DNA from 2 places in the Arthrobacter sp. R4-81 genome. Region 2 is predicted to be linked to the other one. Evidence: predicted binding sites of a transcription regulator. Region 2 holds the regulator's gene; the other holds the start of a gene.
What was found. The regulator Rex, encoded in region 2, represses fermentation and respiration genes when NADH is low (regulators of the CRP and FNR family bind a similar motif). The targets are predictions, from matches to a motif close to CTTGTGAANNNNTTCACAAG.
Positions count from the first base shown of each region.

Region 1: a site for Rex is predicted at 5,819-5,838, ahead of M1E05_RS09205 (glyceraldehyde-3-phosphate dehydrogenase). Genes of this name have one in related genera too.

Region 1 is NZ_CP096445.1:1,948,010-1,963,090, reverse strand. Features, by position in the region: gene mptB (polyprenol phosphomannose-dependent alpha 1,6 mannosyltransferase MptB) at 1-1,163, opposite strand, end outside; gene orn (oligoribonuclease) at 1,365-1,994, shown strand; tRNA gene M1E05_RS09225 (tRNA-His) at 2,126-2,198, shown strand; gene def (peptide deformylase) at 2,302-2,874, shown strand; gene M1E05_RS09215 (HNH endonuclease family protein) at 2,881-3,678, opposite strand; gene M1E05_RS09210 (hypothetical protein) at 3,846-4,058, opposite strand; gene M1E05_RS09205 (glyceraldehyde-3-phosphate dehydrogenase) at 4,122-5,564, opposite strand; RNA gene rnpB (RNase P RNA component class A) at 5,880-6,273, opposite strand; gene M1E05_RS09195 (YaaA family protein) at 6,380-7,144, shown strand; gene M1E05_RS09190 (zinc ribbon domain-containing protein) at 7,171-7,908, opposite strand; gene M1E05_RS09185 (Nif3-like dinuclear metal center hexameric protein) at 8,029-8,952, opposite strand; gene msrA (peptide-methionine (S)-S-oxide reductase MsrA) at 9,052-9,576, shown strand; gene cysK (cysteine synthase A) at 9,642-10,577, shown strand; gene epsC (serine O-acetyltransferase EpsC) at 10,619-11,203, shown strand; gene gndA (NADP-dependent phosphogluconate dehydrogenase) at 11,296-12,732, opposite strand; gene M1E05_RS09160 (FadR/GntR family transcriptional regulator) at 12,972-13,697, shown strand; gene M1E05_RS09155 (D-2-hydroxyacid dehydrogenase) at 13,767-14,822, shown strand; gene M1E05_RS09150 (hypothetical protein) at 14,847-15,081, opposite strand, start outside.
Region 2 is NZ_CP096445.1:1,120,104-1,135,184, forward strand. Features, by position in the region: gene M1E05_RS05235 (L-rhamnose mutarotase) at 1-206, shown strand, start outside; gene rhaI (L-rhamnose isomerase) at 235-1,401, shown strand; gene M1E05_RS05245 (bifunctional aldolase/short-chain dehydrogenase) at 1,410-3,467, shown strand; gene M1E05_RS05250 (rhamnulokinase) at 3,464-4,972, shown strand; gene M1E05_RS05255 (glycoside hydrolase family 95 protein) at 5,067-7,619, shown strand; gene M1E05_RS05260 (3-deoxy-7-phosphoheptulonate synthase) at 7,890-9,008, shown strand; gene M1E05_RS05265 (helix-turn-helix domain-containing protein) at 9,172-9,384, shown strand; gene M1E05_RS05270 (30S ribosomal protein bS22) at 9,536-9,634, shown strand; gene M1E05_RS05275 (HAD family hydrolase) at 9,728-10,546, opposite strand; gene M1E05_RS05280 (glutaredoxin family protein) at 10,674-10,928, shown strand; gene M1E05_RS05285 (redox-sensing transcriptional repressor Rex) at 11,024-11,719, shown strand; gene M1E05_RS05290 (MFS transporter) at 11,810-12,673, opposite strand; gene M1E05_RS05295 (hypothetical protein) at 12,903-13,559, opposite strand; partial or broken gene M1E05_RS05300 (IS481 family transposase) at 13,742-14,711, opposite strand; gene M1E05_RS05305 (YceI family protein) at 14,915-15,081, opposite strand, start outside.

The DNA.
Region 1 (15,081 bases), 830 kb from region 2:
ATTCCGAGCGCCAGGACCTTGCCGGCGTCGTAGACCCATTTCGCCAGTGCCCAGCCGTCAAGGCCGAAGGCGTCCAGGATGGACGCGACGATCAGCCCTAAAAGACCCACAGGGGCGTACCAGATCCAGATGCTGCCCGGCGCGGAGAGGCCGTTGATCCAGCCAAAGCCGAAACCGTTGACACGGCTCAGGGCATACAGAATCCCCAGGCTGATCGCTGCGGTGAGTCCCCAGAAGAGGAATTTCCTCACCCAGCCTGCGTTCTTTCCTGCCCAGAGCAGCCCTATGAAGGGCAGGAAAACTATGGTGATCGGCTTGACGGATATGGACAAGGTGACCAGCACCAGTCCCAGGAACATCCGCTTGGTGGCGCAATAGTAGAGCCCGGCCAGGGCCAGTCCGATCATCAACGCATCGTTGTGGACGCTGGCAATAAAATTGGTCAGGAAGAGCGGGTTGGCCGCAGTCAGCCACAATGCGCGGTGTGGATTGACGCCGTGAAGTTCGGCCAGCTTGGGGACGTAAATGATGCACAGGATGACGCCGCACAGTGCCACCAGCCGGAACAGCATGATGCTCGCCTCCGGGTGGACATTTGTGGACCACACCACGAACTGTTCGATCCAGAGGAACAGTTGACCGTAGGGAACCGGTGCCTCCGTCCACATCTTGTCGGCGCCCAGCTGGAAGTAGTTGGACAAGGCGGAGATCCCGTTCTCATAGGGATTAAAGCCCTCCACCATGAGCCGGCCCTGGCCGATATAGGCGTAGACGTCGCGGCTGAACAGCGGTACCGACAACATCATCGGAAGGCCCCACAGAGCAACGGCCTGGAGAGTGGCTTTCCGGGCGCCAGGTCCCCAGACCTTCACGCGTTGTCCCAGTCGAAGCCATGCGCGAACCAGCAGCATGCCACCGATCGCCAGCAGAACAATGGACAGGGCAACTCCAAGTCCCTCTGTGCGCATCCAGATGAAGAGCGGCAGCCGCCACAGCTCCGAAGCCTGGGCCAGCCACCCCACTCCCACGGATCCAAAAGCCATAAAAAGGGAACCGACAAAACCTGCCAGCAGTGGCGACGCCGGGTTGTCAACTTCAACCACAGCCGGCTCGGGAGACTTAACGGCAGCCAGCTCCCCCGAAGCGGGTACGGGCGCCGTCATCTCAGGAGGGTCCAATCTGTTTGGTGGTACAGGGTTCGCCGGAAGGCCGGGCGGGCTTACCGGCTCATAGCTGAGCGCAGCATGGTAATTGATCCGGCCGCGTACCCAAAAATCCTAGCATCGGACGGGCCTTAGGCAGCGTAACGGTAGGCTGGACGGGTGCCTATATCTAACGAACGCATCGTCTGGATCGACTGCGAAATGACCGGCCTGGATCCCGTCAATGATGCCCTCATTGAAGTGGCCGCGCTGGTGACTGATTCCGAGCTGAACATCCTTGGCGACGGCGTTGATGTCGTGATCAAGCCGGATGATTCCGCTCTTGCCCAGATGAACGACTTTGTCCGCGACATGCATACCCGATCGGGCCTCCTCGAGGAGCTGCCCCATGGGAAGACCATGGCCGAAGCCGAAACCGCCATCCTGGAATACATCCGGAAATGGGTGCCCGATGCGCGCAAGGCACCACTGGGAGGGAATTCGGTGGGAACGGACCGGGTCTTCCTGGTCCGGGACATGCCTTCCGTGGTGGAGCACCTGCACTACCGCGTCATCGACGTCAGCACAATCAAGGAGCTGTCCCGTCGATGGTTCGCGCGCGCCTACTTCCAGGCGCCCGCGAAGCTTGGCGGCCACAGGGCCCTCGGCGACATCAAGGACTCCATCGATGAGCTCCGGTACTACCGCGAGGCTGTCTTCGTTCCCGCCCCCGGACCAGACAGCGCCACGGCCCAGAGGATCTCCAGGGCTGTGATGGCGGGCAATACTCCGGCCACTGAAGCACCCGATACAGCCTCGGCTATCACCTCCCCGGCAGCACAGGAAAAGTAATGTGCACCACGTTTGAGGGATTTTTTGGCAAAACACGCAAAAGTGGCAAAAGCACCCCCTGACAGCAGGTAAACTATTTGACGTTGCCTTTTCAGCCAGCCGGTCCACCGGAAGGCATGACAGGGCGCATGGTGGGCGTAGCTCAGTTGGCAGAGCGCCTGGTTGTGGTCCAGGAGGTCGCGGGTTCAACCCCCGTCGCTCACCCTCAGGAAGACCGGCATCTCGCCGGCTTTCGCCAAAGACCGTACCGGAATCCGGTACGGTCTTTGTTGTTTTTGTTGCCCCTGCACTGAAGGAATCCGCCGAGATGACCGTTCTGCCAATCACCATCTGGGGCGAGCCGGTACTCCACCGCCGGGCCGCCGAGGTCGACGTCTTCGACGACGAACTCCGCAGTCTCATTGCGGACATGTTCGAAACCAACGACGCAGCCAACGGCGTCGGGCTCGCAGCGCCCCAGATCGGCATCGGCAAGCGGGTCTTCATCTATAAGTTCGCGAACGATGACGATGTCCCGCCGACCGGAGTGGTGGTGAACCCCGTCCTGACCTTGTCCAAGGTCTCCGGGGCCCTGCCCGATCCGGATGAGGAAGTCGAGGGCTGCCTCTCCTTCCCGGGTGGGCAGTATCCGCTAAAGCGCGCTGAGTGGGTTCGGGTGCAAGGATTCGACGGCGACGGCAAGCCTGTGGATTTCGAAGCCACTGACTGGTTCGCACGCGTCATCCAGCACGAATACGATCACCTCGACGGCAAACTGTACGTGAACCGCCTGATTGACAGATACTCCCGCAAGGCCCTGAAGCAGGCCAAGAAGAGCGGATGGGGCGTGCCGGGCCTTACCTGGATGCCCGGCGTGGACCCTGACCCGTTCGGGCACTGACACGGCTCATTTCGCCACAATGGTCTGCTGCCACGGGCAGGAATCAAGCACCCGCTTCATTGCGTCCTTCTCGGGCTGCGTCACCCAAAGCCGGTAAGCCGCTTTGACCGAGATCTGCCGTGCCACGTAGTGGCATCTGAAAGCCTTGTTGCCGGGGAGCCAGGTTGCTGCGTCCCCGGCGCCTTTCTCCTGGTTAGCGGGGCCGTCAGCCGCGATGAGGTTCAGGGGATCGTTGGCCAGGTTCTGCCGCTGTTGCTTCGTCAGCTGCTGGGCGCCTTTCTGCCAGGAATCCGCCAAGGCCACTACGTGATCGATCTGGACCTCCATGCTGCTCTCCGAGCCTCGGCGAAAGGAGACCATGGATCCGGTGTAGGGCTCGTGGAAATCGCCGCTTGCCACCTTGCAGCCTGAACCCTCCGCGAACAACTCCCCTGTCAGGTCGCGCCTGAGAATATCGTTGCGGGTGTCGCAGCCGTTGTGGTCGGCGTCGAACCACGCCTGTCCGAACGCGCTGCGATCGTACTCGTTCTTGGGTGCCCGACCCTTGACTGGCAGCTGTTCCAGAGCGCCGGCTGCGCTTCCGACAGGAACAGGCTGAACGGGCACCACCGGTCTCATCCATTCACGGTCCAGCACCGGAGCTTCCGAAGGCCCATTGACGCGGGGCTCCGCGATGGCGAACTGTCCAGCGGTGAAGAACCAGCCGATGACACAGACGATTCCCAGAATGAGGACGGACAGCACGGCCCACGCCTGCCGGGAACGGCGTCGGGCACGGCGGTAAGCCGACCAGTGAATGGTCATGGCTGTCCCGCCATGCTGGTTCGCGTATTTGGACTTTTTAAGTTCAGCGGAAGTCTGTGGGGCACTCGAAAAGCCTAGGGCAGGCCACCGACAATTCCGGCGCTATCCACAGTGTGGAGGAACAGTGCCAGGCGAAGGTACGGCCAGCCTGGTACAGCGACCTCCGATTACTGCTCCCTTGTCACCCTTCGCAGGTCTTCCTCGGCGAGGTTCATCAGGTCCTCGAGCTGCCTGATCCTCTCGTCGCCGATTTCTCCGGCAGCATGTGCGGCCCGGGCCTGGTCCAACAGCCGTTTGGCTTCTTTATGGTTGGCGCGGGCTACGTCAAGCGCATGTTCAAGGGTGGTGTCATGTTCTCCGAGAGCTGAGTCTGTATCCATGACACCATTCTGGGCACCTTTCCCGGCTGATACCAGAGTGTCAGCCGGGAATCTCCCGAAATGCTAGACGGCGATGGCCGCAAGCACAGAGGCCGGCTCTTTGGCCGGGAACGATGGCGGATTGACTCCGGCCATCTCCTCCATAACGCGGACTACCTGGCAGCTGTAGCCGAATTCGTTGTCGTACCAGACGTACAGTACGAGGTTCTTTTCATTGGAAATCGTCGCGAGACCGTCGACGATGCCCGCACGGCGGGATCCGACGAAGTCGGTGGACACAACTTCAGGAGAGTCAATGTAGTCAATCTGCTTGCGCAGTTCCGAGTGCAGGGACATTTCACGGAGGTAGTTGTTGACTTCCTCCTTCGTGGTGCCGTTTTCGAGGCTCAGGTTCAGGATGGCGAGGGAGACATCCGGCGTGGGAACGCGGATGGAGCTGCCGGTGAGCTTGCCCAACAGCTCGGGTAGGGCCTTTGCCACGGCCTTGGCCGCACCGGTCTCGGTGATCACCATGTTAAGCGCTGCCGAACGGCCACGGCGGTCACCCTTGTGGAAGTTGTCGATCAGGTTCTGGTCATTGGTGAAGGAGTGGACTGTCTCGACGTGCCCGTGGACCACACCGTACTTGTCATTGATGGCCTTCAGGACCGGAGTGATGGCGTTGGTGGTGCACGATGCCGCGGTGACGATCTTGTCCGAGTCCAGGATGGTCCCGTGGTTGATGCCGTGAACAATGTTCTTCAGCTCGCCTTTGCCCGGGGCTGTCAGCAGTACGCGGGAAACGCCCTTGCTCTGCAGGTGCTGGGACAGGCCCTCTGCGTCGCGCCAGCGGCCCGTGTTGTCTACCACGAGTGCGTTGTGGATGCCGTAGCTGGTGTAGTCGATGGTGGCAGGATTGTCAGAGTAGATGACCTGAACCTGGACACCGTTGGCCGTGATGGTGTTCTTGACTTCGTCAACACGGATGGTGCCTTCGAACGAACCGTGCACTGAATCACGGCGAAGCAGGCTGGCCCGCTTGGCAAGGTCGTTGTCCGAGCCGCGGCGCACAACGATGGCGCGCAAGCGCAGGCCATGGCCTCCACCGGCCTTTTCGATGAGCAGGCGTGCCAGGAGGCGGCCGATGCGTCCAAAACCATAGAGCACGACGTCGGTGCTGGTGCGGTCGTCGCCGCCGCGCTTGCCCACGATGTCCGAAAGCTCGTCGCGCAGGAAGTCTTCAAGGGTGGCGCCGTTGCCCTCGACCTTGTACTTCTGGTTGAGGCGGGCGATGTCGATTGCCGCAGCCCCAAGTTCCAGCTGGGACAGGACATTCAGCAGAGGAGCTGTCTCTTCGAGAAGCAGTTCGTCCTTGCTCATCCGGCGTGCAAACCGGTGTGCCTTCAGGATGTTCATGGTGGACTTATTGATCAGGCTGCGTCCGTGGATGCTGGTGACCACGTTGTTCTCGCGGTACAGCCGGCCGATCACGGGGATCATGGCCTCAGCAAGCGCCTCCCGGCCCATCCACGTATCAAGACAAGAATCTGACGTCTGGCTCACAGAACTACCTTCCTTGGGTCAACTGCATACGTCTTCGTATGAAGATGTCGGCCGCCGGAGGTATTCCGGGGCACAGGCACCAGCGGGGATTCGGTCCACCCCGGGTGCCTTGGAGAAGCGCAAAGAAAAACCGCCGCTGCAAACGCAGATCCGGCGGCAGAACTTCTACGTTCACTCTCCATTCTAGAGGCGAAGGGCTTGACTTCCTGCCTCGGCTGAGCGTGAAGTCACTCACATGGAGTGCGTAGCCTTCCCTTACCGGGAACCAGGCGCGTTATGTGGATGGGTTGACCGATACGCCGGGTTCTGTGCTCCCGTGCTGTTACCGGCACGGGAGTAGCGGCCATCCATCTACGGACGCCGTTGCCGACGCCCTCCAGCGGCCTACCCGGGCACTCGGGCGAGCAGCCCTCAAACGCGCCCTGTATGGCCTTGCTCCGGGTGGGGTTTACCTAGCCTTCCCGGTCACCCGGGAAGCTGGTGGTCTCTTACACCACCGTTTCACCCTTACCTGCGCGTCCGGCTGTGCGGACACAACCGAACTGCAGGCGGTCTGTTTTCTGTGGCACTGGCCTGCGGGTTACCCCGAGTGGGCGTTACCCACCACCCTGCTCTGCGGAGCCCGGACGTTCCTCGAGCCACTTTCGTGACGCGCGGCCGCCTGGTCAACCCATCCACGTTCCATTCTACTGGCAGCCGCTCCAGCGGCTGCACCGCTGATCCACTGCCTGGCCTTTGTCATCTTTGGAGGCCTCCATTGCGGCCCCTAAGATCGTACGGTGCTGATTCTGCTCCCCCCTTCCGAAGGCAAGACCCCCGCCGTCCGCGGCGACGCCGTCCACTGGCCCACGCTGAGTTTCCCCGAACTGAATACCCACCGGGCAGAAGTACTGGAGGCGCTCGGTACTGTGAGCGCGCATGAAGACGCCCTCGCCCTTCTGGGCGTTGGGGCATCGCTCAAGGACGACGTCGACCGCAACACCCGCCTGCACCGGGAGCCAGCAGCTCCCGCCCACCAGGTCTACTCGGGCGTGCTGTACGACGCACTGGGCTACCAGTCCCTCACTCCGGCGCAACGGAAAAAGGCGCATGACTCTGTGGTGGTCATCTCGGCCCTGTGGGGAGCCATTCGTTTCGATGACCGGGTGCCCGCCTACCGGTTGTCCATGGGAACTGCACTTCCCGACGTCGGACGCCTGGCTTCCTTTTGGAAGCCCAGGATTACGGAAGCCCTGGCCGGCCTGACAGCCGGCGAGTTGTTCGTGGACTGCCGCTCAAGCACCTACGCCGCGGCCTGGGCGCCGCCGGCCGGCCAGACCGTAGCGGTCAATGTCCTCACCGAGGTGGCAGGAGTGCGCAAGGTGGTCAGCCACTTCGCCAAGCACACCCGTGGTGAGGTGGCCCGGCACCTGCTGACGCGTAGAGGGAACGCTCCCGCCACCCCGGCGCAGCTGCTGAAAGCTGCGGGCGAGAAGTGGAGCTGCGAACTCGTTGAAGGCACCGCCCGCAAGGCTCACGCGCTCAACATCATCCTGCCCGGCTAAGGAAGTAGTAAAGGCTGGTGACCGCGTTAGGCCCACTCGGCCGAGCGGACAAGGATGCAGCCTGAGTCCGGGCAGAACACGATATCGTCTTCTGCCGCTGCCTTGATCTCGGCGAGGTCGCCCGGGCTGAGCTGCATACCCGAACCTTCAGACTTGCCGTGGAACAGCCGCGCGGCCCCGACTCCCCTTTTGGCGAGGGTCTTTTCATAGACCGCCAGCATCCCGGCGTCGAGTCCGGAAGCGAAAGCGGAACGTTGGGCGGAAACTGTGTGCTCCTCAGCAGACACTTCGGCCAGGGCGGCATCGAGTTCTGCCCGGATCACGCTGAAGGAAGCCTTGATATCGTCCACGATCTGCTGCTGGGCCGCTTGACGTTCCCGCAGGGCGTCGAGCCGTTCCATTACCTCGAGTTCAACGTCCTCGAGGTCTGACCGCCTCTTGTTCAGCGAGGCAATGTCTTTCTGAAGCGCCACAAGATCCTTTGACAAACCCGTGCCGCTGTTGAGCCGCGCTTCGTCCCGAGCGATCCGCGAGGTAACCTGCTCGACGTCGTCCTCGGCGCGCTTAAGCTCCGTCTCGGCGTCGTGAACGGCCATCTTTGCCGCCCCCAGCTCGCCGTTGGCGACGTTAAGGGCCGCCTCAAGGTCCGTGATACGGGGATCGTTTTCAAGGGTACGACGGCGGTTGGACAGTGACTTGAGTTTGGCGTCAAGCCCCTGAAGTTCCAGCAACTTCAACTGTTCCGCCGGTGCTGCCTTGGCCACTGCTACCTCCGCTTGTTCCAACCGGCCGGAGCCGGACGCCGTGCGGCGCTCTTTAGACTCTAGCGCCTGCGCTGCTCCCCTGCCTCGCTGCGCTCACCCGGGGCCCCTCGCACCTCAGGCTTAGCCGGGAGTCAGAATGAAGTCCCACGGATCACTGTTGGTGGTGCTCACCTGGATTTCCACCTCGTGGCCCTGGTCGTTCAGGACGTTGCCCAGTGCTTCCGCGGCCGCCGGCAGCCACAGCCACTCGCTGGCGAAGTGTGAAACGTCAATCAGGTAGGGCCTGCCGTTAACAGCGGCCTCGCGCGCTTCTGAGGCAGGGTGGTGGCGCAGGTCGGCCGTGACATAGATATCGGCGTTGCTGGCTCTGACCTCATTGAAAAGAGAGTCCCCCGCCCCGCCGCAGACGGCGACCCTGCGGATGAGGCCGTCCTTGTCCCCGGAGACTCGGACGCCGCCTGCAACTGAAGGAAGGATGCCGAACACCCGGGCGGCAAAATCCCCCAGGGTCATAACGTCGGCGAGATCGCCCACGCGCCCAATGCCTTCTTCCGGAAGGCCATTTGCAGCGGCCATTAGCGGGACCACATTCTGGAGACCCAGGGCATCAGCAAGGACGTCCGAGACACCCCCGACGGCGGAATCACCGTTTGTGTGAACCGTGAGAAGCCCGGTACCGGACTCGATCAGCCGGTGGACGGCTGCACCCTTGGGCGTGGTGGCTGCGACAGAGCTGACGCCCTTAAGCAGCAGGGGGTGGTGGGTGATCAGGAGCTGGGCACCCCATTCAATGGCCTCTTCGATGACTTCAAGGGTGGGATCCACAGCGAACATGATCCGCTTGACGGATGCAGACGGATGCCCGGCCACAAGGCCCACTTCGTCCCATTCTTCTGCGAGGGACTCCGGCCAGAGTTCCTCCACGGCGAGCAGAATTTCACCCAGCGTCGGTGTCAAGGATACGTTCTCGGTCCCCGTGGGGTCCGTAGTGGGCGAGCCCTGGGCGGAGGGCGCCGTTGAAACATCCATGTTCACTGGTTCCATACCCCCATTTTTACCCTATTGCAGGGCCTCGACTGCACGCGTTGCACTCTCGTAAGGTTGTCCGGGAATCATCGGACTGCTTCAACCATTGAAGAGGACATGAAAACGTTTGTACTTGGCGGAGGCTGCTTCTGGTGCCTTGACGCCGTCTACCAGATAACCAAGGGTGTCAGCTCCGTTGTCTCCGGCTATACCGGAGGCCACGATCCCCATCCCGATTACTACTCAGTGTGTGCCGGCACCACCGGACACGCTGAAGTTGTTGCCGTTACCTTCGACGAGGAAGTGATCCCTGCAGACGTCATTCTTGACATGTTTTTTGCCCTGCATGATCCCACCACGCTGAACAGGCAGGGTTACGACGTCGGCACCCAGTACCGTTCCTCGATGTTCTACCAGACAACGGAAGAGAAGATCCTTTTTGAGGAGGCGATTGAGCGCAACCAGGCGCTGTGGTCGCATCCGATTGTTACCGAGGTCAGCAGGCTGCCGCGATTTTATGTCGCGGAGGAGTTCCACCAGAACTACTACGGCAAGCATCCTGAGCAGGGCTATTGCCAGGTGATCATCAACCCGAAGCTGGCAAAGGCCCGGAAATATTACTCTGCATGGCTTAACGCTTAGCAAGGGTTCCCGGGCCTCGTTAGGCTGACCTCAGTATTCCCACCTCAGAGAACAGGCTCAGATACATGGCACGGATCTATGACGACGTTACCCAGTTGGTAGGCGGCACCCCCTTGGTCAGGCTCAACCGGCTGACCGAAGGCCTTGATGCAACTGTGGCGGTCAAGCTCGAGTTCTACAACCCGGCCAACAGCGTCAAGGACCGCATCGGTGTTGCCATCATCGACGCAGCCGAGAAGTCCGGTGCGCTGAGGCCCGGCGGAACCATCGTCGAGGGAACCTCGGGCAACACCGGCATCGCCCTGGCGATGGTGGGCGCAGCCCGCGGCTACAAGGTCATCCTGACCATGCCGGAAACCATGTCCACCGAGCGCCGTGTCATGCTGCGCGCCTTTGGTGCAGAGATTGTGCTCACGCCAGGTTCTGAGGGAATGCGCGGGGCAGTTGAAAAGGCGCAGGAGATTGTCGCCAACACCGAGAACTCCATCTGGGCGCAGCAGTTCGCCAATGAGGCCAACCCTGAGATCCACCGCACCACCACGGCTGAAGAAATCTGGACGGACACCGACGGCAAGGTCGACATCTTCGTATCCGGCATCGGCACCGGCGGAACCATCACCGGCGTCGGGCAGGTCCTGAAGGAGCGTAACCCCGGCGTCCAGATCGTCGCTGTGGAACCGAAAGACTCGGCCATCCTCAACGGCGGCGCACCCGGCCCGCACAAAATCCAGGGAATCGGGGCGAACTTCGTTCCGGAGATCCTGGACACCAACGTCTATGACGAGGTCCTGGACGCAACCCTCGAAGACTCCGTACGGGTCGCACGCGAACTCGGCGTCAAGGAAGGCATCCTGGGCGGCATCTCCTCAGGAGCCATCGTGTGGGGTGCGCTCGAACTGGCGAAGCGCCCGGAAAACGCAGGCAAGCTGATTGTGGCAGTCGTGTGCGACTTCGGCGAGCGTTACATCTCCACCGTGCTCTATGACGATATCCGCGGCTGACACTTCGCCCGCTCTCCCCCGTTTCCTGTAGAAAGACCTTTGTGAGCTTTTTCGCAAGACTTAAGGAAGACCTCGACGCCGCCCGGTCACACGACCCGGCGGCTCGAGGTTCTTTTGAGAACTTTTTCGCCTATTCGGGTTTGCACGCCATCTGGGCACATCGCCTGACCCACCGGCTCTGGCAAACTCCTTCGCTGCGCTTTCCGGCCCGGCTGATCTCCCAGCTGGCCCGGTTCCTCACAGGCATCGAAATCCACCCGGGAGCCACTATCGGCCGACGGTTCTTTATCGATCACGGGATGGGTGTGGTCATTGGCGAGACTGCCGAGATCGGCGAGGATGTGATGATCTATCACGGTGTGACCCTCGGCGGGCGTTCCCTTGCCAAAGTTAAGCGCCACCCCACCATTGGCGACCGCGTCACCATCGGTGCGGGGGCCAAGATCCTGGGCCCCATCACCATCGGGCGCGACAGTGCGGTGGGTGCCAACGCCGTCGTCGTCAAGGATGCACCTGCTGAATCGATCGTCACCGGCGTTCCTGCTACGTGGCGCCACCGGGATGCCCAGCGCGAAACAAAGGCAGCGGTTGACCCTGCCGAGTACTACATCGAATACCGGATCTAACAGCTTTCCGGAACCTCGAACCACTTACGCATAAACAGAACGGCCGGCGCCTCCCACTCGGGAGTCGCCGGCCGTTCTGTTTATGGCAGGAACTAGTGTGTGTCCACGGCCGCGATTTCGGACTTGTCTTCGCCCCACAGGGTGTGGAATGTACCTTCGGCGTCAACACGGCCGTAGGTGTGGGCTCCGAACAGGTCGCGCTGGCCCTGGATCACAGCGGCCGGGAGGCGCTTGCGGCGCAGGCCGTCGTAGTAAGCCAGTGACGAGGAGAATACCGGAACGGGGATACCCAGCTGAACGGCGGTTGCGACAACACGGCGCCATGCCGGAAGGACCTCGGCGATTGCCTTGGTGAACGCCGGCGCGAAGAGCAGGTTTGCGGGCTTCTCCTCGGCGGCGTAGGCCTTGGTGATTTCCTTGAGCAGCTCGGCGCGGATGATGCAGCCGCCCCGCCACAGCGAAGCGATCTCGTCCAGCTTCAGGTCCCAGCCGTATTCCTTGGCAGCGGAAGTCAGCATGTCCAGGCCCTGGGCGTAGGAGACAAGCTTGGAAGCGTAGAGGGCCTGCCTGACGTCCTCAACGAACGTCGCGGGAACCTCGACGTCGATTTCCTCGCCGGCGAGGAGCTCCTGCGCCAGCTTGCGCTGCTCCGACTGTGAGGACAGTGCCCGGGCGAAAACGGACTCGGCAATGCCCGACGTCGGTGAACCGAGTTCGAGCGCGGAAATGACCGTCCAGCGGCCGGTCCCCTTTTGGCCGGCGGCATCCACGACGACGTCGACAAACGGCTTCCCCGTCTTGGAATCCACGTGGCCCAAAACCTCGGCCGAGATCTCGATCAGGAACGAAGCGAGATCGCCCTGGTTCCACTCAGCGAAGATCTTCGACTGTTCTGCCGGCTCGATGCCCGCCCCTGAACGGAGCAGGTCGAAGGCTTCACCAATAACCTGCATGTCGGCATATTCGATACCGTTGTGGACCATCTTGACGAAGTGACCGGCGCCATCCGTGCCGATCCAGGCGCAGCACGGCTTGCCATCGACCTGGGCTGCGATCTTCTCGAGCAGCGGTCCGAGGGCGTCGTAGGACTCCTTTGAGCCACCGGGCATGATGGAGGGTCCGTTAAGGGCGCCTTCCTCTCCACCGGAAACGCCGATGCCCACAAAGTGCAGGTCCTTGGCAGCAAGGGCAGCTTCCCGGCGACGGGTGTCCTCGTAGTGGGAGTTGCCGGCGTCGATGATGATGTCGCCGGGCTCAAGCAAGGGCTCCAGCTGCTCGATCACTGAGTCGACGGGCTTGCCCGCCTTGACCATGATGAGCACGCGGCGCGGCTTCTCCAGGGAATCAACCAGCTCCTGCAGGGTTTCGGTTCGGACAAAATCGCCGTCGTGCCCGTGCTTTTCCAGCAGAACATCCGTCTTCTCCACGGACCTGTTGTGCAGGGCAACGGTGAAGCCGTTCCTGGCGAGGTTTCGGGCCAGGTTGGCACCCATGACCGCGAGGCCGGTGACACCGATGTGTGCAGACATCAAAACTCCAATTCATTCATGTGCAGGTTTGCATCCAGTCCCGCACTTCCTGGGGAACACAGTTTGAGAACCAGTGGATATGAATAAAGCATATGTATTGCCGGTCAGTACGGGGAAGTTCAGCCCACGTAATGGAAGGCTTTGCGTCATAAAAAGGCCCAAGGCCTGCCCGGGTACGTCTCCCGAACTGCCGGCAACCAGCTGAAGGAAACAACACGGGCACGATTATGCTTACCACTATGTCAACCAGCCTCCACCATCGTGCAATTGAACATTTGGGGACCAGCATCGTCGGAGGAAGCCTTCCCGCAGGCCATGTTGTCCTGGCTGAGCAGCTGGAGGATGAACTCAAAGTATCGCGCTCAGTGGTCCGCGAGGCCGTCCGGGTCCTGCAGTCCCTCGGCTTGGTCGAAACAATTAAGAGAGTTGGCATCCGGGTCCTTCCCGCCGATCGCTGGAACCCGTTTGATCCGCTAGTGATCCGGTGGCGCCTGGCCGGGGACGCGCGCGGAGCTCAGCTCCGCTCACTTGCGGAGCTCCGCTCGGCGGTTGAACCAATAGCTGCAGAGCTTGCGGCTCTCAACGCGCCGGAGGCCCTTCGTAGGGAGCTCCTTGAGGTGTCCGACGCCATGAGAGCCGCAGGCGAGGCAGGCGACCTCCCCCAGTTCCTGAACCTGGACATCCGGTTTCATTCTTTGCTGCTGACTGGTTCGGGCAATGAGATGTTCGCAAATCTTGTGGGGCAGGTGGCCGAGACGCTGACTGGCCGGACTGTCCTTGGGTTGATGCCCGATCACCCGAGTGAAGCTGCCTTGGGATGGCACAGGGAGGTGGCGGAGGCGATCGCGGCTGCAGATTCTGCCGCGGCACGGGAAGCTGCAGACAAGATCATGCGGCATTCCCTGGCAGAGCTGGAGCCCAATTGGCGGGATCAGCCACGGGTGTTTCTGGAGCCTCGCAGATGAGGCCGTAAGCTGGGGACATCCTTTGGTCCAGTGTTCAGTATTCTTGACTGAATTCAGTATGATGAACACATGACGCCTCCTGAAACCATCGTCGCGATCGCCGTCCCGCTCGAAGCTGAGCATGTGGAGCGGATCCGTGCCGTGGATCCCACTGTGACTGTGCTGTACGAACCCGACCTTCTTCCCCCGGAACGTTTCCCGGCGGACCATTCAGGCGATCCGGATTTTCAGCGAAGCCCGGAGCAGGAAGAACGCTATTGGGCGATGCTCAATAAGGCCCAGGTCCTGTACGGCTTTCCCAACGAAAGCCCCGGAGGCCTGGCCAGAATCGCCGGCAGCAACCCCCATCTGCAATGGATCCATGCCATGGCCGCGGGAGCAGGAGGCGCAGTCAAGGCCTCGGGACTGGACAGTCAGACACTCCAGAAGTTCCAGGTCACCACCTCTGCCGGCGTGCACGCCCTCCCCCTTGCGGAATTCACTGCCCTCGGCATCCTCAACGGATTCAAGCGCAGCGCTGAACTGGCGCAGGACCAGGCTGCCAAAGCGTGGCCTGAACTCCGGATTCCCACCCGCTTGGTCAACGGCTCCCGGCTGGTGGTGGCAGGACTGGGTGAGATCGGCCTTGAGACGGCCAGGATCGCCCGGGCCTTGGGCATGAAGGTCAGTGGCACCAAGCGCTCGGTGGCACCGATCGACGGAATTGAGGAAGTAGCAGACAACAGCGGCCTGGCAAGGCTTGTGGCTTCGGCAGACGCCGTCGTCAACACGCTGCCGGGCACTCCCTACACAGAAAAGCTATTTAACCGGGAGATCTTCTCGGCCATGAAGCCCGGTACGGTCTTCATCAACGTGGGACGCGGAACCGTGGTGGACGAGGACGCCCTGCTTGAAGCCCTGAACAACGGCCAGGTCTCCTATGCTTGCCTGGACGTCTTCGCCGTCGAGCCTCTCCCAGAGGAGAGTCCGCTGTGGAACCACCCGAAAGTTATGGTTTCACCCCACACGTCTGCACTTAGCGCCGCTGAGAACCGGCTCATCGCCGAACGCTTCTGCAGCAACCTGCGCACCTACCTCGACGGCGGGGAACTCCCGCACCTGGTTGATACCGTGCACTTCTACTAAATCTCAGAAGGCAGATCCCGGAAATCAGGGCGTCGCCGGCACCACTCTGCGGCCCTTCTGGAAGGGGCTGAACCCTGTCCCTGGCGGCATAACGTCGAAAACCGGGAGGGTCTCGCCGGCGCAAGAGGCAGTTTCGAGACTCAACCGTCCCTTGACCAGCGGCCCCGGGTCACCGTCTGTCATGGAGATGAATCCCCATTCATTGAGAGTGACTGCTTTGTCGACCTCAAATGCTCCACGATAGCGAACGTTTCCTTCC
Region 2 (15,081 bases):
CCGACGGACTCCTGATCGGCTATCTGGAATGCGATGACTTTGACGAAGTGAAAGCCAGGATGGCTGTGACCGAGGTCAATAGCCGTTGGCAGGCCGAGATGGCCCTGCTCTTCCAGGACTCTGAGAGGCGGCCCGACGAAGGGTTCCAGGTTCTCGAGGAAGTCTTCAACCTGGACGGCCAGCTGGCTGCCCTTGATATCCAGTAAACACACTTCACCACCGGAAAGAACAACTATGAACGACGTAGCAACGGCGCTGGGCAGGCTCGAGGAGCTTGCTATTGAGGTTCCCTCTTGGGCGTATGGGAATTCGGGGACCCGTTTCCGGGTGTTTGGGACGCCGGGGACTCCGAGGACGATTCAGGAGAAGTTGGCTGATGCGGCCATGGTCCATGAGGTGACGGGTCTGGCGCCGACGGTGGCGTTGCATATTCCGTGGGACAGGGTTGCTGATTACGCGGGGTTGAAGGAGTATGCGGCGGGTCTGGGGGTGGGCCTGGGGACGATTAATTCGAACACGTTCCAGGATGATGAGTACAGGTTTGGTTCGCTGACGTCCTCGGATGCGTCGGTGCGGCGGCGGGCGATTGAGCATCATTTTGAGTGCATTGAGATTATGGATGCCACGGGTTCGCGGGATCTGAAGATCTGGCTTGCTGACGGGACGAATTATCCGGGCCAGGATGATCTGCGGGGCCGGCAGGACCGGCTGGCGGAGTCCCTGGCGGAGATTTACGCACGTCTTGGTGAGGACCACAGGCTGGTGCTGGAGTACAAGTTTTTTGAACCGGCGTTTTATCACACGGATGTTCCGGACTGGGGGACCTCGTATGCGCAGGTGCTGGCGTTGGGGGAGAAGGCGTTGGTGTGCCTGGATACCGGGCATCACGCGCCGGGGACGAACATTGAGTTCATTGTGATGCAGTTGCTGCGGCTGGGGAAGCTGGGGTCCTTTGATTTCAATTCCCGTTTTTATGCCGATGATGATCTGATCGTGGGCGCGGCTGATCCGTTCCAGCTGTTCCGGATCATGGTTGAGGTTATCCGCGGGGGAGGGTACGGGAAGGATTCTGGGGTGGCTTTGATGCTGGATCAGTGCCATAACCTGGAGGAGAAGATCCCGGGGCAGATCCGCTCGGTTTTGAACGTGCAGGAAATGACTGCCCGGGCGCTGCTGGTGGACCGTGAAGCCCTTGCCGAGGCGCAGCGGGCCGGGGATGTGCTGGCCGCTAACGGTATTTTCAACGATGCTTTTTACACCGACGTCAGGCCTCTTTTGGCCCAGTGGCGTGAATCCCGCGGGCTGCCCGCGGACCCGCTGGCTGCGTTCAAGGCCAGCGGTTACCAGAAGAAGATCAACGAGGACCGCGTCGGCGGCCACCAAGCCGGATGGGGCGCGTGAAAACCACTATGCAAAACGCCAGCAACTCTGCCAGCAACAAGACTGTCGAAGACCTGATTTCGCGCTCCAACCGTCTCGGGGCGGACAAGCGCAACACCAACTTTGCCGGCGGTAACACCTCCGCAAAAGGAACTGAAAAGGATCCTGTCACAGGCGAAGACGTCCAGCTCCTCTGGGTCAAAGGATCCGGTGGAGACCTTGGCACCCTGAGGGCCGAAAACCTTGCTGTACTCCGTCTTGATCGCCTCAACGCGCTGAAGAGTGTCTATCCGGGCGTCGAGCGCGAAGACGAGATGGTGTTGGCGTTCGACTACTGCCTCCATGGCAAGGGCGGCGCCGCTCCGTCGATCGATACGGCAATGCACGGTTTGGTGGACGCAGCCCACGTGGACCACCTGCACCCGGATTCAGGGATTGCCGTTGCTACTGCAGCAGATGGTGAGGCACTGACGGCCAAGATCTTCGACAACAAGGTTGTCTGGGTCCCTTGGCGCCGCCCCGGTTTCCAGCTTGGCCTCGACATCGCCGCCATCAAGGAGGCAAATCCGCAGGCCGTGGGCACCATCCTGGGCGGCCACGGCATCACGGCCTGGGGCGCCACCAGCGAGGAGGCGGAACAGAACTCGCTGTGGATCATTGACCAGGCCGAGAAGTACATCATCGATAACGGCAAGGCCGAGCCCTTCGGCGCCAAACTGCCGGGCTACGGCCCCCTGCCGGACGCGGAGCGGAAGGCCAAGGCGGCTGCCCTCGCACCGGTGATCCGCGGATTGGCCTCCACGGACAAACCGCAACTGGGGCACTTCAGCGATGACGCCGTCGTTCTGGAGTTCCTGGAAAGCGCCGAACATCCGAGGCTCGGAGCGCTGGGTACCTCCTGCCCGGACCATTTCCTGCGCACCAAGGTGAAGCCCCTGATCCTGGACCTGCCTGCTGATGCGTCCATCGAGGATGCCGTGGCGCGGCTCAAGGAGCTGCACACCGGGTACCGCGAGGACTACCAGGCCTACTACGACCGCCACGCGGATGCCGATTCACCAGCCCTGCGCGGTGCTGATCCGGCCATCGTGCTGGTCCCGGGCGTGGGCATGTTCTCCTTCGGGGCCAACAAACAGACCGCACGCGTTGCCGGTGAGTTCTACATCAACGCCATCAACGTGATGCGTGGCGCGGAAGCCATCTCCACCTACGCCCCGATCGAGGAATCCGAGAAGTTCCGGATCGAATACTGGGCGCTTGAGGAAGCCAAGCTGGCCCGCATGCCCAAGCCCAAGTCACACGCCACCCGCATCGCGCTGGTAACAGGGGCGGCGTCGGGCATCGGTAAAGCAATCGCCACCCGGCTTGCCGCCGACGGGGCCTGCGTCGTTATCGCGGACCTGAACCTGGAAAACGCCCAAGCCGTCGCTGCCGAACTTGGCGGGTCCGACGTCGCCATTGGAGTGCAGGCAGACGTCACCGACGAGGGCCAGGTTGCCGCAGCCATCGACGCCGCCGTGCTGGCCTTCGGCGGAGTTGATCTGGTGGTCAACAACGCCGGGCTCTCCATCTCCAAGCCGCTGCTGGAAACCACGGAAATGGACTGGGACCTACAGCACAACGTGATGGCAAAGGGCTCCTTCCTGGTGGCGAAGGCCGCGGCGAAGGTCATGATCGAGCAGGACATGGGCGGGGACATCATCTACATCTCCTCCAAGAACTCGGTCTTCGCCGGCCCCAATAACATCGCCTACTCAGCTACCAAAGCGGACCAGGCCCACCAGGTCCGGCTGCTCGCAGCTGAACTCGGCGAGTACGGCATCCGCGTCAACGGCATCAATCCCGACGGCGTGGTCCGCGGCTCCGGAATCTTCGCCGGAGGCTGGGGTGCCAAGCGCGCCGCTGTCTATGGCGTGGACGAACAGGAACTGGGCAAATACTACGCACAACGGACCCTGCTCAAACGAGAAGTCCTCCCCGAGCACGTGGCCAACGCTGCCGCCGTGCTCACCAGCTCCGAACTGTCCCACACCACCGGACTCCATATCCCCGTGGACGCCGGTGTAGCTGCGGCGTTCCTGCGATGAGTACCAGTCCCGCCAACGGCACAGGGTCCAATGGCCCGGTCGGCACCGGATCCAACGGCGCAGCCTCGGGCGACAACTTGTTTGCCGCCGTCGACATCGGAGCCTCCTCCGGCCGGGTGATCCTGGGAAGCATCACCGGGGGTACGTCCCGGCTGGAGGTGGTGCACCGCTTTCCAAACGGTGTTATCGAGTCCGACGGCGGCCTGCGCTGGAACTTCGACGCGCTGTTCGCGGAGGTCCTTAGGGGACTCGCGGCGGCCGGCAAGGCGGCTGCCCAGCGGGGCGCCCGGATAGCCAGCATCGGGATCGACACCTGGGCGGTGGACTACGGACTGGTCGACGCCGCAGGGGAGTTGGTTGCCCAGCCCTACAGCTACCGTGATCCCCGCGGGCAGGGAGCCGTCAACGGCGTCCATAAAGTGCTGGATCCGGCCAGGCTCTACGCCACCACCGGGCTGCAGTTCCTGCCCTTCAACACGATCTACCAGCTGGCCGCCGAGCCCTCGCTGGGGGGATTGCAGGCATTGCTGATCCCGGACCTGATCGCCTTCAAGCTCACGGGCCAGCGGCGCACCGAAGTCACGAATGCTTCCACTACCGGGCTGTTCGATGCTGTGGCAGGGGAGTGGGCTACCGAGTTCCTCGCCGCATTGCAATTGCCTCCCACACTCTTCCCTCCGCTCATCCAACCGGGCGATACTGTTGGCACGCTGCATCCGCAGATCGCCGAAGCCACAGGTTTGCCCGAGGCGACCCGGGTGGTTGCGGTCGGTTCTCACGACACTGCCTCCGCCGTGGCAGCCGTGCCGGCCAGCGGGGTGGACTTTGCCTATATTTCTTCGGGCACTTGGTCGCTGGTAGGCGTTGAACTGCGCCACCCGGTGCTCACCGAAGCCAGCCGGCAGGCTAACTTCACGAATGAACGCGGTGTGGACAACACCATCCGCTACCTCCGGAACGTAGGGGGTCTCTGGCTGCTGAGCGAGTGCCAGCGTACCTGGGCCAAGGAGGGCTATGAGCCCTCCATGGAGGAACTCTTGGACGCCGCGGCGGCGCTGCCCTCGGGTGGCCCGGTGGTCAACGCCGACGATTCGTATTTCATCGCCCCGGATGACATGCCTGACCGCATCCGATCCGCTGCCCGGGTTACCGGTACCGTGCTTTCGGAGCAGCCGGCCGCGATCGTGCGCTGCATCCTGGACAGCCTCGCCGCGGGCTATGCTCGGACCATTGCTGACGCCGAGCGGCTCTCGGGAACACCGGTGGACGTGGTGCACATTGTGGGCGGCGGGTCCCAGAACCGGTTGCTCTGCCAGCTGACAGCCGACTCCACCGGGAAACCTGTGGTTGCAGGGCCCGTTGAGGCGACTGCCTTGGGAAACATCCTCGTTCAGGCGCGTGCTGCGGGAGCGTTGGGCGGAACCCTGACGGAGCTTCGGCAACAGGTTCTGAGGTCGTCGAGGCTGGAAACTTATGAGCCTGCGTTAGCATCGCCCCACGTATAGATCGGATCATTCTTCCCGCAGGGTACGAATACTCGGTAACCGTGTTGGCCAATTACCTTGGGACATCGGACCTCTTCCTCCTAGAATTGCAGCCATGCATCCCGATGACGGCTTGGTGTACGACAGTCCTGCCCATGATTGGCTTGAAGCGCTCCCCTTGGGAAACGGCTTCCTCGGAGCGATGGTTTTTGGTGGACCACGCCATCATCGCTTCCAAATCAATCACGGGACAGCTTGGTCCGGTTCGCCGCACAGCCAGGAACTGGAACCGCACTTCAGCCCTCAGGAGGCGGACGGCATCCTGGCACGTGTGCGTGAACTCATCGCCAGGGAAAACTACCCCGCCGGCCACGAGGCCCTGAAGGCACTGCAGCACCGGCATTCGCAGACTTTCCTTCCGTTTTCGGACCTGGTGGTGTCCCTCAACCCTGTGCACCTCGGCGACGCAGATGGCGGCGATGTGCCTGAGAATTATTCCCGCAGCCTGGATTTGACGCGTGGGGTGAACAGCACGCGGTACAGGCTTTCGGGCCATGAAGTCAGGGTTGAAGCCTTCATCAGCCACAGCCCATCAGTGTTGGCAATAACGGTGGACACCGAGCTCCCTGGCGGTGTGGAAATTTCGCTGTCACTGGACTCCCCGCTGCTGGTCACCAAGCGCACAGGGAGGGTCCGCGACAACGCGGGAACCCAGTTACTGACAGGCCTTGAGCTCAAGCTGCCAGCCGATGTGGCACCAAGTCACGGCACCGGGGAAATCAAGTATTCGGATGATGATTCGCTCAGTTTGCAAGGGGCAGTCACCGCGCTTTTGGAGCACGACGGCGTTACCGGCGCCGCTTTCGGCCCCGGTTCTGCTAAAGGTGCGGAAGGCGTTGAAGGTTCGAAAGGTCCGTGGGCAACTGGTGTAAAGCACGCGGTGATTTATGTGAGTGGTGCCACCACCTTCGAGGGGATGGGCCGCCAACCCCAAGGCTCATCTGCACAGGCGGCTGATGCTGTGAGAGCAACTTTGGAGGCCGCCAGGAAGATGGGGCCGGAGTCCCTCCTGCGCCGGCATGAGGAGAGCCATGGCGCGCTGTACAGCTCAACCAGTCTCCGCCTTGGGCCGGGAGACAGGCGCACCGGAGAAGCGGCCGGCACCAACACCGCTCAACGACTGGCCTTGGCGAATTCCCACCCGAAGGGTCCTTTAGCTGCCGATCCAGGGTTGGGAGCGTTGCTCTTCAACTATGGCCGGTATCTGCTGATCTCGAGTTCCAGGCCCGGCGGTACTCCTGCCAACCTGCAGGGAATCTGGAATGACAGGATGCTGCCGCCGTGGAGCTCAAACTTCACCACCAACGTCAACCTCGAGATGAACTATTGGGGAGCGGAGGTGGCTGGCCTGGGCGAGTGTGTGGAGCCGCTCTTTGGATTAGTCGAGGCCCTCCAGGTAACTGGAGCCGCAACCGCGAAGGAGTACTACGGAGCCCGGGGCTGGACCGTCCATCACAATTCGGATATCTGGGGCTACAGCAAACCCGTTGGCCACGGCACCCACTCACCCGAATGGTCTTTCTGGCCCATGGGCGGAGCATGGCTTGTCCGGCATCTGTGGGAGCATCTGCAGTTCGGAGCTGACCGTGACTTCGCCCTCGACCGGGCGTGGCCGGCCATCCGCGGACAGGCTGAGTTCCTGTTGGATCTCTTGATCGAGTTTCCCGACGGTTCCCTCGGGACAAGTCCTTCCACCTCTCCGGAGAACAGTTTCAAGGCGTCCGGAGACGGGCCGGGGGTACATCGGGCCGGCACAGACAGTGCCGTGACAAACCAGCCGGTGAAGGCTGCTGTGGCCGCTTCCTCCTCCATGGACCTGACCCTGTGCCGGGACGTGCTCGGCATGGTCGAGTCCCTGGCGGTGATGCTCGGGTTGGAGGATGATGTTGTGGTGAAGGAAGCAAGGGCCGCGCTGCCGAGGATTCCGCGGCCGGCGCCCGGAGCCAACGGCAGGCTGCGGGAGTGGCTGGCTGACCCGCCCGAGTGGGAAGAGGAGCACAGGCACATAAGCCATCTCTATCTGGCGTATCCCGGCGACGAACCGCTGGATGCAGAGCTCGAGGCGGCTGTTCGGGCCAGCCTGGACGGCCGCGGTGACGATTCGACGGGGTGGTCCCTGGCCTGGAAAATGGTTATGAGGGCGCGCCTAAGGGAGCCCGAAAAAGTCACCGCCCTGATGCGCCTGTTCTACCGTGGAATGCCGGCGGGCAGGGACGGGTATTCCGGCTTCGGCGGCGGCCTCTATCCCAACCTCTTTGCCGCCCATCCACCGTTCCAGATCGACGGGAACCTTGGATACATCGCGGCTGTCGCGGAGTGCCTTGTTCAGAGCCATCGCGGCGAAATCGAGCTCCTGCCCGCCCTGCCTGTCGAGTTGGCCGATGGTGAGGTATCCGGACTCCGGGCCCGTCCCGGCGTCGCGGTTTCCTTGGCCTGGAAAAGCGGGAAGCTGGAGAGGGCGTCCTTTACATTGCAGCCGGGCTCCCAGCTGCGGACAATAACGGTCAGGTACGGCGGGCGGACCCAGGAAGTTGTACTCGACGCACAACGGGAGACGAAGCTGGACCTGGCCGGCTGGGTACAGGAACCGCAGGATGCCGCTGGATAAGTCCAGCGGCCGACATTTCATGAGCACATGCGACGGGAGATGACGGGCACAATTTAGTGGAATTTTGCCCTGACGGACCCGGCCCGGTTATGGTGTGGCTATGACTAACCGTTGGTATGCGTATTTTTCGTTGGCTCTGGAGGAGCCCGCGTCTAACTGACACGCACCCAACTTTCCTTCAGAGCCAACAGGGCAGAGATCATTCTCTGCCCTTCGCCATTTCTCCGGCGGGTTCTGACCAGGGCCCGCTCCTATCTGGAACAGGACCCCATGAGCACCACAGCAGCCGCCGCCAATCCCCAACATTCCACCTCGAACTTGAGGATCAGCAAGTTCACTGCGCTCCCCACTCCCCACGAGATGATCGCTGAGCTTCCGCTCGACGCGAGGGTGACCGACGTCGTCGGGCGGGGCCGTGATGAAGTCCGCGCCGTCATGGACGGCCTGGACGACCGCCTGCTGGTGATCGTGGGTCCCTGCTCCATTCACGATCCGAAGGCCGGGCTGGAATACGCCCGCAGGCTCGTGAGCCAGGCCGAGAAGCACAAGGAAGACCTGCTTATCGTGATGCGGGCGTACTTTGAAAAGCCGCGGACCACCGTGGGCTGGAAGGGGCTCATCAACGACCCCCACCTGGATGGCAGCCACGACATTGCCACAGGCCTCCGTGCAGCCCGAAGCTTCCTCCAGCAAGTAACAGCCTTGGGGCTCCCAACCGCCACGGAATTCCTCGAGCCCATCAGCCCCCAGTACACGGCAGACCTGGTCTCCTGGGGTGCCATTGGTGCACGCACCACGGAAAGCCAGATCCACCGGCAGTTGGCGTCCGGGCTCTCCATGCCCATCGGCTTCAAGAATGGTACCGACGGCGACCTCCAGGTTGCCGTTGACGCGTGCAGCGCCGCCGGCGCGGCCCAGGCTTTCCTGGGAATTGACGACGACGGCAAAGCTGCTCTCGTGGCGACGGCCGGCAACCCGGACACGCACGTCATTCTCCGTGGCGGCCGCAAGGGCCCCAATTACTCAGCAGCCGACGTCGAAGCCGCTTCTTCCCGTCTTGCAGCGAAGAACCTGAACCCGCGCCTGATTGTGGATGCGAGCCACGCGAACAGCGGGAAAAGCCACCACCGCCAGGCGGAAGTCGCCTTCGAAATCGGTGCCCAGCTGGAGGAGGGCGGCGCCTCCGCAAAGGCCATCGCCGGCGTGATGCTGGAAAGCTTCCTCGTAGGCGGCGCCCAGAACCTGGACGTCACGGATTCCAACGGAACTGCCGAATTGCTCTACGGCCAAAGTGTGACCGACGCCTGCATGGAGTGGGACGTGACGGTGTCCGTGCTCGGGCAGCTTGCCGCTTCGGCCCGGAAACGCAGGATTTCCTTGGCCGAGTAATGGCTACTTGCTAGAGGCGAACGCGTAGTTTCGCCACTACGCCTTTCACATTGGCCCCAACTGCCTCTAGAGTAACTAGCACACGGTTGTTCGATGGCTCAGCATCGCCGCACCCGCAGAATACAGGTTGCCGCAGAATGCTGAGAGCAAAGGAATATGGGAAATGTCCGCAGAGTCGAACTTCTCCAACGCGAAGTTCTTGACCGTGGCCGAAGTGGCTGAGGTCATGCGCGTCTCTAAGATGACCGTTTATCGCCTGGTTCATTCGGGGGATATGCCCGCCGTCCGCTTTGGCCGCTCGTTCCGGGTACCGGAGTCCGCTGTCGAACAGTACCTGAAGCGCGCCGTCGTGGAGGGCCAATCCGAGACGGCGTGAGTCGTCGCCGTCAGTTTGCGCTCCGGATAAGCGGTAGGCTGTTAAGGAACGTTTTACGTCATTGTAAGAATCTGTCAGTTGTACAGTCTGTTGCTTAGTCCACGGACCTTTTCCATCAGACAGGTACGCATCTAGTTTGTAAGGAACTTTCGTGGGTTCAGTTATCAAGAAGCGTCGCAAGCGTATGGCCAAGAAGAAGCACCGCAAGTTGCTTCGTAAGACGCGCCACCAGCGTCGCAATAAGAAGTAGTAATACTTCCAAAGCGTCAATGCCCGTTGCCTTTCGAGGTAGCGGGCATTTTTGCGTCCTTGCTCCTTGGTGCTGCAACGGTGTGCGGCTCTGCTAGATAGTGGGGCCGCGGAAGCGCGAGAAGCCCTTCCAGAGGCCGTAGACGGCGCCGCAGACCGTGGCTGCCTTCAGGCCGAGCGTTGCTGCGCGGCGTCCGGAGCGGAAATCGTAGACCGGCCAGTTGTTCTCCCGGGCATGCCGGCGGAGGCGTGCATCGGGGTTGATGGCCACGGGATGCCCCACCATGCTGAGCAACGGGATGTCATTGTGGGAGTCGCTGTAGGCCCAGCACCTCTTGAGCTCCAGGCCTTCCTCGTCGGCGATGGCCTGCACTGCCACGGCCTTGGCTGCCCCGTGGAGGATCTCGCCCACCAGTTTGCCCGTATAGACGCCGTCCTTGATTTCTCCGACCGTGCCAAGGGCCCCGGTCAGTCCGAGGCGGGTCGATATGACGGTGGCTACTTCGATGGGAGTTGCGGTTACCAGCCAGACTTTCCTGCCAACCCGAAGGTGCTGCTGGGCCAGGGCCTTGGCTCCGGGCCAGATCCTGGACGCGATCATCTCGTCAAAGACCTCTTCGCCCAGGACTTTGATGTCCTCGACCGTGATGCCGGCTGCAAGCAGAAGGGCTGAATCGCGGACGGCGTGGACGTCGTCGAGGTTCTCCCCGCGAATCACAAACTTGAACTGCTTCCACGCGAAACCAGCAGCCTGGGTCAGTGTGAACGTCCCCCGCTGATGCATTTTCCGTGCCACGTGGAACAGGCTGGCACCCTTCATCAGGGTGTTATCGACGTCGAAGAAGGCGGCCTCGCCGTGTTGCTGGGTGGCAACCGGGCGGCGGGCCACAGCAACGTACTTCTCCTCGGGCATGCCACGAGTCTAGTCAATGCTCGGCATCGCCGCCGCCTGTGGCGTTCTGTTGCTGTGCGCGGGATACCTGAGGGCGGTTCAGGCCAGTGGCGTCGACGACGGCGGACAGCCCGGCTACCGTGGAACCATGGCAAAACCAGACGTCCTCCTGCTCACCAAAGCAAACTGCCATCTCTGCAGTGCCGCGCGCGACGCCGTCGACCGCGTCACTGCCGGACTGGGACTGGAGTGGCGGGAACAGTTGGTGGACAATGACGCGGAGCTCCGTGAGCGCTACGCCGAAGAGATTCCGGTGGTGGTGGTCGACGGGATCCAGCGGGACTTCTGGAAGATCGACGAGGCCCGGCTGACGAGGGTTCTACAGCAAGCCATGGCGAAGTAGGCCTCGGCCCGAGCCCGGATGACGTCGTTCCGCTTTTGTTGACACAAGTCGTGGGGCCCTAGAGTGGACTCACAACGCGACGCAATGGAGCAGATGTGACTTCGCTCGATTCATCCCCGGAAGCAGTCCGCGGGGATTCCGGAACCGCTGCAAAGCAGATTCCGCCCGCAGCCGTGGCACGGCTCACCCTCTATTTGCGCGCCCTGACCACCATGCTTGCCGAAGGCGTGGACAGGGTATCCTCGGAATCACTTGCCGAAGCCTCGGGCGTGAGCTCAGCTACCCTGCGCAAAGACCTCTCGCATGTGGGTTCCTACGGGACCCGCGGCGTGGGCTACGAGGTTCAGTACCTGAGCCGGCACATTTCTGCGGCCCTCGGTCTCACCAAGGACTGGAAAGTCGCTATCGTCGGTGCCGGTAACCTCGGGAAAGCCCTGGCAAGGTATGGCGGATTCGAATCGCGGGGCTTTGATGTCGTGGCCATTTTCGACGCCGACCAGATGATCGTAGGCAACGAAGTGGGATGGCTGCGTGTGAGTGACGCTGCCGACATGGAAGCGGTGCTCCAGCGGACGGGAGCGAACATGGTGGTCCTGGCGCTGCCTGCCGCCGTAGCCCAAAGCGTGTGTGACAGGGTGGTGGCGGCCGGCGTGAGGAGCATTCTGAGCTTCGCCCCCGTGATGCTGCAGGTTCCGCCCGGAGTAAACCTGCGCAAGGTAGACATGGCCACGGAACTGCAGATTCTGGCCTACCACGCACAAAGGACGCAGGCCCCGGAAGAGCTGGAGTAAGTTACTCTGCTCCGCCGGGCCTGCGCCCTCAACATGGATCTATGTGGCCCTGGCTCCTAGCCGCCGTATGACTTTATGTGGCCCTGAGTTCTAGCGGCCGTACGGCTGGGAGTAAGGATTGGCGAACGGCTGCTGCTTCTGGAAGTACGGCGAATTGGCCGGCAAGTACAGGAGTACGATGCCCGCGACTCCCATCAGAATGACGAGGATCTGCAGCACGCCGTACGTAGGACCCATGCTGAAGACGCTGAAGAGTCCAAACACCGAGATGCCCGCGAAGACAGTACCCAGGATGCGTGCCCAGTTCTTTCCGTTGCGTACAGGAAAGGCCACGAGGGCGTAGAGTCCCAGGGAGATGAGACCGCCCACGATGCTGGCACCTACCATCATTCCCTGCATTCCCTCAATGGTGCCGGGGGGCAGTTCCGTGCCCTGCAGCTGGGCCTGTTCCTGCATCATTTGGGTGAAGAAATCTCCACCCGAGAATGCCAACACCATGGCACTGATGAACGACAGCACACCGGCGCCGATGATCAGCCAAAAGGCGAGGTCCACCTGCGGGGGCCGGTTGCTGTTTCCGGCAGATGGAAGCTCGGAAGGGTACTGCGAGTACGGTGACTGACCGTAAGGCGACTGGCCATAGGGAGACTGGCCTTGCTGGGGCTGGCCGAACTGCTGCTGCGGCGGGTTCTGGCCGTATTGTGGCGCCCCGTACTGCGGCTGTTGGGGAGCGTTCTGGCCATACTGGGGTGCCCCATACTGTGGGTGCTGAGGAGCATTCTGGCCGTACTGGGGCGCCCCGTACTGCGGCTGCTGGGGAGCGTTCTGGCCGTACTGCGGAGCGTTTTGCCCGTACTGGGGCTGCTGCGGATTGTTCTGATCGTACTGCGGCGCGTTCTTGCCGCCAGACTCAGGCTCGTCCTGGTTGGCGGGAGGGACTGGGGGAGTGCTCATGTTCGATCCTTCATGTGTCGACTTCGAAAATCGGCTACCGGGATCAGTGTGATGCCCCTGCCCCCAGCATGGTCTTGCTTCCACCGTACAACGCTTGGTGCGGCATGTGGATCATTCGCAAGAGGTATTCCTGTTGGATTTGGAAGGCCGCGGCAGGGAGTTTCCCAGCCGCGGCCTTCAATGCTTAACTAACCCGATGGGATGTGGTTACGTCCCTAGTTTTGCTGTATCAGCCCTTGAAGTGTTGCTGGGACTGGGGCAGCCACATCATGACGGCTGCCGCGATAGTTACTGCCGTCCCGATCAAGCTCAGGCCTCCGGTGAACAACGTGAAGGGGAGCGCCAAAACCGACAAGCCACCCAAAATCGTCAGGACCAGCCTGGCCCAACGGGCACCTTCCTTGAGCCGGATGGCAATGAAGATGTAGACGGCGGCCCAAATCAGGCTGAAGATCAGTCCGACGCCAGCAAAGCCACCTGCGGCACCGACCGTGGCAACGAGGCTAGCCACAACACCGAGCACAGCTGCGCCAATCCAGAGCCAATAGGAAATAACCAGTTGCTGGGGTACACCCTGGGTGTTAGTCACGCGCTCTTTGATGTTGTTGAAATCCAATGCAAGCGTGTTGCGGGCGGGGGCGGCGTAGCCGAGGCCTGCTGGTGGTGCGTTGTTGGCAGCTCCGGCGGGGGCGCCATAACCAGGCTGCCCGGGCGCCTGGTAGCCGTCTGGCGTCTGGTAGTTGCCGGCCGGATATCCCTGGGGCGGCTGCTGGCCCTGCGGTGTCTGATAGGACGGGGGCTGTTGGTAAGGGGTGGGCGGAACATTGCCGTCAGACGGCTGGCTGCCGGGTTGTTCCGGCTGAGGGGCATCACTTGGGTTGGTCATGGCTTTCACTGTAGACGGCGGGTCCCCTGTTATCTAGGCAACTTTGGGCTAACTCGCCGTAAATAGCCAAGAATTTACAATCGTTGTACGAAGAGCCTGCCGAGCTACAGCTGTCCGGCCGGAAACGCCATCAGGACGCTTGGTCTTTGGTGGACCCTTAAACTCCGCGCCCCTGTCCCAGACTAGCTGTATTGACCGGAGAGGTTAGTGACGCGGCTGGCCGGTGTCTGACCTTTGAGGGCAGTGTGGGCTCGGTGGTGATTGTAGGCATGGAGCCAGTCCGGGAATCCGGCAACACGCTCAGTTTCTGATCGGTAGGGGCGGGCGTAGGCCCATTCCTCGAGCATGGTGCGGTTGAACCGTTCGACTTTACCGTTGGTTTGGGGCCGGTAGGGGCGCGTGCGTTTGTGCTTGACATCCGGGCCCAAGGCCTCGGCGAAGAGGCGGGACCGGTAGCAGTTTCCGTTATCGGTCAGAACCCGTTGGACCGTGATGCCACGGGACTGGAACCACGCGTTGACTCGCTGCCAGAACGCTGCTGCGGTTTCCTTTGTCTCGTCGGTGAGGATTTCGGTGTAGGCCAGGCGAGAATGGTCATCGACGGCGTTGTGGAGGTAGTGGTAGCCGGGCCTTCGGTTGGACGGGGTCCTGGTCCTGTTCTGTATTCCGGTGGCCCTGCCGAGGGCCCTGTGCCCGCCGCCGTCGGGGATCCTGCCGAGTTTCTTGATGTCAACGTGGACCAGGTCTCCGGGTTGGGCGTGTTCGTAGCGGCGGATCACTCGTCCTGTGCCTCGGTCCAGCCAGGTCAGCTTCGCCAGCCGGTAGCGGGAGAGGACGCGGTGCACGGTGGAGGGGTGGATGCCCAGCAGATACCCGATTCTTGCCGGACCCCACCCGGCGGTTCACGCGCACGGCAATGATCCGCCGCTCCGTACGCCTTGCGGTCCGTTGCGGCGAGGAGTGCGGCCGGCTGGAACGGTCGGTCATCGCGGCCGGACCGTGCTCGCGGTAACGCTGTGCCCAGCGCGCAACCGTGGGTACCGAGACCTGAAACCGCTCAGCTGCGCGGCGCAGGCTCCAGCCCTGCTCAACAACACATTGCGCGAGGTGCAGCCTGCCACGTGGGGTCAGGAAAGCGTTAGGGTGGGACATGAAGACCTCCGTGCGTGGAATTGGACTCTAGACAAGCCCCACTCCACCGGGAGGTCTTCTTCATGTCACCAAACCACGCCGAGCGTCACTAATGTCCGTGGTCAATACAACTAGCTGGAACAGGGGTGCAGGTCATGAAATATGCCCGCCGAAGCGGAGGCGTGGAATCAGCGGAGCGATGTCCGCTGAGCAGCTTCGGCCTGCTAGGCAGCCGGAGCGATGAAGGCCAGCTCAAGGTTGATGGCAACCTTGTCGCTGACCAGGACACCGCCGGCTTCGAGGACTGCGTTCCAGGTGAGGCCGAAGTCCTTGCGGCTGATGGTGGTTTCAGCAGAGACGCCTGCCCGGGTGTTGCCGAACGGGTCAACGG